Saccharobesus litoralis: one gene and its partner. The protein of the gene in region 2 binds, or shares a complex with, the protein of the main gene of each other region. Links are inferred from orthologs where the notes say so. Each region holds a gene or a part of one and is shown on either strand. Other genes may lie near its edges.

The links.
Region 1: the proteins of lolA (region 2) and lolE are in contact, whole or in part, in a cryo-EM structure (PDB 7ARM), measured with the Escherichia coli proteins. The link is inferred for Saccharobesus litoralis from one-to-one orthologs.

Annotation. Positions count from the first base shown.
Region 1 is NZ_CP026604.1:3,825,405-3,828,713, forward strand. Bases 63-3,038 are described here. They hold lolE (lipoprotein-releasing ABC transporter permease subunit LolE), read left to right. Parts: upstream 63-916; coding sequence 917-2,161; downstream 2,162-3,038. Other genes in these bases: C2869_RS13780 (lipoprotein-releasing ABC transporter permease subunit), read left to right, coding at 63-191; lolD (lipoprotein-releasing ABC transporter ATP-binding protein LolD), read left to right, coding at 202-924; C2869_RS13795 (AraC family transcriptional regulator), read left to right, coding at 2,322-3,038. In the rest of the region: more of C2869_RS13780, read left to right, coding at 1-62; more of C2869_RS13795, read left to right, coding at 3,039-3,266; C2869_RS13800 (DUF2062 domain-containing protein), read right to left, coding at 3,272-3,309. UniProt on the Escherichia coli protein: Part of an ATP-dependent transport system LolCDE responsible for the release of lipoproteins targeted to the outer membrane from the inner membrane.
Region 2 is NZ_CP026604.1:4,705,293-4,708,475, forward strand. Bases 200-3,049 are described here. They hold lolA (outer membrane lipoprotein chaperone LolA), read right to left. Parts: upstream 2,016-3,049; coding sequence 1,383-2,015; downstream 200-1,382. Other genes in these bases: C2869_RS17645 (replication-associated recombination protein A), read right to left, coding at 200-1,335; C2869_RS17655 (DNA translocase FtsK), read right to left, coding at 2,037-3,049. Outside these bases: more of C2869_RS17645, read right to left, coding at 52-199; more of C2869_RS17655, read right to left, coding at 3,050-3,183. UniProt on the Escherichia coli protein: Participates in the translocation of lipoproteins from the inner membrane to the outer membrane.

The DNA of each region.
Region 1 (3,309 bases), 880 kb from region 2 along the record:
TATTAACTTTATTTGGCGGTGGTTTACTCGCCGCTCCTGGTTATTCGGCGAGCGGTTTACCCGTCGACATACAGGTTTCTCAAGTTATTATCATAGCCATCGCATCAGTGCTGATGAGCTTTTTAGCGACAATTTATCCTTCTTATCGCGCGGCGCATACTCAGCCTGCCGACATTTTGCGTTACGAATAACGGAATTATCATGACAGAGTTACACCAAACCAATAATCATCAAGCTATTTTGTCTTGCCGTCATATTTGCAAGACTTATCACGATGGCAGCAATCAAGTTAATGTCATTGACGATTTAGAATTGGATGTTTATGCCGCAGAGCATTTAGCCATTGTCGGTAGTTCAGGCTCGGGCAAAAGCACCTTGTTACATATTATGGGGGCGTTGGACAAACCCAGTTCAGGTGATGTGATTTACATGGGACAAAATATCCATCAGCTTTCTGACAACAAACAAGCGGACTTTCGAAATCAGAATTTGGGGTTTATTTATCAGTTTCATCATTTGTTAGCTGAGTTTAGTGCAATTGAGAATGTGGCTATGCCTCGTTTAATTTCGGGGCAAAGTAAAGAAGCGGCTTTTGAACAAGCTTCTGAGTTATTAAAGCGAGTTGGCTTAGGCCATCGTATCGACCATCGACCTTCAGCATTATCGGGAGGTGAGCGCCAGCGTGTTGCGATTGCGCGAGCATTGATTAATCAACCAAAGTTAGTATTGGCAGATGAGCCGACTGGTAATTTAGATCATGCCAATGCACAAAGCATTTTTGCTTTGATCCAAGAGATCCGCGAACAGTTTGATACTGCTTTTGTTTTTGTTACCCATGATCTAGAACTTGCGGCTCGAATGGATAGACAACTTAAATTGAGCGACGGCAAATTACACACCATTTTGGAGTCGGTAAATGGCTAATTTCTTTAGCTTATTTGTTGGATGGCGATATGCACGAGCCACGACGCAAAATCGATTTATTCGTTTTATTTCTGCTTCTTCTATTATCGGTATCATGCTGGGGTGTGCTGTTCTGATCATAGTGTTGTCAGCTATGAACGGTTTTGAACGAGAGCTAAAAAATAGATTGTTGTCGGTTGTTTCGCATATTGAATTTACAGCTGTAGAGTTAGAGGGAATAAAAGACTGGCAATCATTAGCGGCAGATATAAAAAATAATGAGCAGGTGATAGCGGTAGCGCCTTTCATAAAAATTAATGGCTTATTGCAAAAAGGTAAGCATTTAAAGCCTTTGCAAGTCAGAGGGATTGACTGGCAACTAGAACAGCAAGTCAGTGATTTATCGAGTTATGTGGATGCACAAACACAATCTCGATTTAATCAAGGCGAAGGTATCATATTAGGTGCGGGGCTCGTTGAAGAATTAGGCTTAACGGTCGGAGATAAGGTTGAGTTTTTAATTCCTAAACAAAATGAGTCGTTAAAACTAACAGCGCCTAACTTGGTTAGGCTAGAGCTGCTCGGTTCGTTCAAGTTAGGTGGGCAATTAGATTACTCGATGGGATATGTGTCTTTGCCTGTTGCCGCCAAAGAATCAGGTTGGCAACAAGGTGTGCAAGGACTTCGCCTTAAAATAAATGAGGTATTTGATGCCCCATCCATTGCTAGGCAAATCGGCTTTCAATTACCGGTTTATGTTTACATTGGCAATTGGACACATGAGTACGGTCATTTATACAACGATATTCTGTTAGTTAGACAAGTCATGTATATCATACTGATTTTGGTTATTGCGGTCGCTTGCTTCAATATTGTATCAACCTTGGTGATGGCGGTGAATGAAAAAGCCGGTGATATTGCCATATTGAAAACGATGGGTACCCACAACTCAACTATCATTCGTATTTTTATGCTGCAAGGGGCCTATAACGGTATTCTTGGGGTTGTCTTTGGTACTATTTTAGGCTGTCTTGGCGCACTTTATTTAACACCTTTACTCCGATCTATTGAGAGTTTATTAGGCGTTCAATTTTTGGCCGCCGATGTGTACTTTGTTGATTTTTTACCTTCGCAGCTAGTGGTTGCGGATGTTGCTGTTACTGCAGGTGCAGCATTACTCTTGTCTTTATTCTCGACTATCTATCCGGCTTATCGTGCCACTAAAGTCGATCCTGCGGGGGTGCTAGGTGGCCAGTAAATAGAATATTTGGCCATTTTTGCTGCTTATTTGTTCATATTTAGCGAATTAATGTATCGCGAGATGCTATAGCGACTATGATACGGGGAATATTGCGAAAAATGTACGGGGACATTTGCTAACATCCTGAGCGTAAGCTAACCGTAGAGCAGGAAGTCGTTTGCAAATAGAGCTGTTTGACAAGTCATTTGAAACAATTGAAGAGTACATCGAAACTCATCGAGTTTTTGACTTAGTCGCATATCAAATTACCTCTGGCCGTTTTTTTAACCAGCATAAAGGTCTCAACCTTCCCCGAATGAGTTTGGGTCAGCGTACTGTGGTTGCTGAAACTATTCATTTTGCGACGTTAAAACCGGATGACCTGTATATGGTTTTTCCTGATAGCCATGTGCAAATAGTGGTTAATGGTGCCCAAATGACCCATGATCGCTTAATCGCTTTCACCAAAGGTGAAGATCTTATTGTGCGCTATCCACAAGATTACAAAGGTCGATTTTTATCAGTGCAAGCGTCAGTGTTAGCCGATTATTTAGATGACATCAGCTTTCAAAGATTAATGGCTGATACAGCCGTATTAAGAGAAGCCGATGTCACATCTGAACAGTTTAAACTCGGTCGGGTTAGTTTAATCGAGCAAATCGATTCAATTGTCAAGCATGCCCAGCAGCTACAAAATAATCCTATTGCGATTAAGGACGCCGAAGAAAGCATCTTGCTAACCTTAGCTGCTAGCTTAAATGCGTGGGCTTGGCGTAAGCAAGTTATTAAGCAAAACTCTCGCCATACTATAGTGCAAAGAGCAATAGATTATGTTGATAGCACGGGGGACTTTTTTATTGCTATCCCGCGATTAGCAGAAGTGTGTTTTTGTAGTTTGAGAACGTTAGAGTATGCATTTAAGAGCATATTACACATATCGCCGAAACGTTATCTTACTATTCGACGTATGCATTTAATTCGTCAGGCATTATTAACTAACCCAGTGAGTCAAGCTCAAAGAGTCATTAGAGGCTATGGGGTAGTCAATACGGGGCGATTTGCTAAAGATTACTACCAACTATTTGGTGAGTTACCTAAGCAAACCGCAGAAAAGACTATTTAAATGATTTATGCGGCTTTTGGCTTTTGATGTCGAGTTTGCCAAT
Region 2 (3,183 bases):
AGGCTAAGCTTTATTTTTATCAAGTAGTTATCAAAAGTAGCTGATTTTCAGCTACTTACCTTTATAAGCCTGCTCGTCAAGCGAACGTAAATATTCGAGTTTAGAAGCAATTTGTTTTTCTAATCCGCGATCAGTAGGGAAATAAAAACGGCTGTCGACAACCTCTGCAGGTAAGTAAGTTTCACCTGCAGCATACGCATTAGGCTCATTGTGAGCGTATCGATACTCAGCACCATGCCCCATCTCTTTTAATAAACTAGTAGGTGCATTGCGCAAATGAATAGGCACATCATAATCAGGCTCGTCTGCTACCTGACGCTTAGCATCTTTAAAGGCTTGATACACAGCATTACTTTTCGCAGCACACGCCATATAAACTGCCGCTTGGGCGATTGCCCTCTCCCCTTCTGCTGGTCCCACTCGAGTAAATGTGTCCCACGCATTGACCGCTAATTGCATTGCCCTTGGATCGGCATTACCTATATCTTCAGATGCAATAGCCAATAAGCGCCGAGCCACATAAAGCGGGTCGACACCCATTTTTAACATACGCGCATACCAGTACAGAGCAGCATCAGGATTAGAGCCACGTACCGATTTATGAAAGGCCGAAATTAAATCATAAAAGATATCGCCGCCTTTATCGCCCGCTGCTGGCCGGTATTGAAACAAGCTATCAATGTCTGACTGGGATATTACACGCTGACCTTGTGGATTTGGCTCTATCATATCGGCCAATGTTTCCATTGTATTCAGCAGGTTTCTCGCATCACCATTTGCAAGGTCAACCAGCGCATGGCCGATTTTGTCGTCGTAAACTAAAGTAGCGGCTTCTTGGCTTTTATCAGGACGCGACTTAAGCGAAGCCAGCACATGCTGTAGCTCAACCGATGAGTGTTTTTTTAAAAGGTAAACTCGCGCTCGGGATAACAAGGCTCGATTTAATTCAAATGAAGGGTTCTCTGTTGTTGCGCCAACAAAAATTACCGTACCATCTTCAATAAAAGGTAAAAATGCATCTTGCTGGCTTTTATTGAAACGATGTACCTCGTCTACAAATAATAAGGTTTTTTTTGCAGACTGCAGCGCGACAGCTTTGGCATTTTCAATAGCAGCTCGTATATCTTTCACACCTGAAGTAACGGCTGACAAGCGCTCCACATGCGCATTGATATAGTTAGCAATTAATTCCGCTAGGGTTGTTTTACCCGTGCCTGGCGGCCCCCACAAAATAAGTGAATGAACTTTACCTTGTTCAATCGCTCTACGCAGGGGTTTACCAATGCCAAGAATATGGCTTTGACCAATATATTCATCTAAATGACTAGGCCGCATGCGCGCAGCCAAGGGTTGGTTTACAGAATCGAAATCAAACACGGTAATTATTGACGTTGATCGTCTAACTCAACGCCCTCAGGCAAGCTGAAAGTAAATTGCTGACGTGTAAGTTGAGGTGCCATTTTAAATTGACTAAATTGATAATGGCTATTTTGACCTTGCCTATCAGAAACAACCAATTTATCGACCGCAGAAGAGCCTTTTACAAAAGTGACTTCAATCGATTCAACTAAACTTTTTTCATCTTTCACTCGAATTTTGAAGCGGTTGTCATCAAGTTGACTAACCTGATAGCCCTGCCATATTTCATCTTCTACTTTTAAAAGCAATAAAATAGGGTTATTAAGCAAGGCCTCCTTTAACCAAACCGCCGTCACTTGCTCGATGAATGGATCGTAAAACCAAATGGTTTCGCCATCACATTGTAAAATACTTTCGTCGGGCTCTTGTGTATGCCACTTAAACAAATTGGGTTGTTTTAATTGTGTTGAACCTGTCGCTGATTGTATTTCTACATTGTCACTATCAAACACTTGCTGGGTAAAATCACTGGTAAATGCATTTAAACCGGCAATTTTATTTTTTAACGTCTCAGTGACATTATCCGCCAATACAGATGTACTCAAGCTACACAATAGCGAAAACGTGAGTAGTTTGCTTTTAACTAAAAATTTCATAAATCGATTAATTACCTAATGTTAATCTTTTGGCGCAGCAGGTGCTAACACTTCACGTGCACCATTATGCCCTGCTGAACTAACGATACCGCTCATTTCCATTTGCTCAACAATATTAGCAGCTCGGTTGTACCCTATGCGGAATTTACGTTGCACACTTGAAATTGAAACTTTTCGAGTTTCGGTAACAAAAGCAACCGCTTCATCAAATAATGCATCATATTCGTTGTCACCATCGGCTTCCGGCACTTCACCCGGTAATAAAATTTCTTCTTCACCATTTAAGACATCGTCAATGTAATTTGGTTTCCCACGTAATTTCCAATCGGCAACCACAGCATGTACTTCATGGTCATCAACAAAAGCCCCGTGCGCCCGCGTTAATACATTCGAACCTGATGGCATATAAAGCATGTCACCCATACCGAGCAAAGATTCTGCGCCCTGCTGATCCAAAATGGTACGAGAGTCAATTTTCGAAGAAACAGTTAAACCAATACGTGTGGGTATATTAGCTTTTATCAAGCCGGTAATGACATCAACCGAAGGGCGTTGGGTTGCTAAAACAAGATGAATACCCGCAGCTCGTGCTTTTTGAGCGATTCGCGCGATTAACTCTTCTACTTTCTTGCCGACAATCATCATCATGTCAGCAAATTCGTCAATTACCACTACAATACTTGGTAGTTTTTCTAATTGAGGAGCGGTTTCATCCATGCTGTCACCGGGTTGCCATAACGGATCGTGTAATGGTGTACCCGCCTCAATATTCTCGACCACTTTGGCATTAAAACCTTTTAAGTTTCGTACCCCAACCGCAGCCATTAATTTATATCGACGTTCCATTTCTCCTACACACCAACGCAGAGCATTAGAGGCATCTTTCATATCTGTGACCACTTCACACAACAAATGTGGAATATCTTCATAAACCGATAATTCCAACATTTTCGGATCAATCATGATCATACGCACTTCTTCAGGTGTTGCCTTATACAAAAAGCTCAATATCATGGTATTAACCAATACCGATTTACCTGAACCCGTCGTACCGGCTACCAACACATGTGGCATTTTAGCTAAGTCTGCGATAACCGGTTTGCCCGCAATATCAGGGCCTAAAACCATGGTTAATGGTGATTTAGATTTGGCGAATTCTTCACCTTCA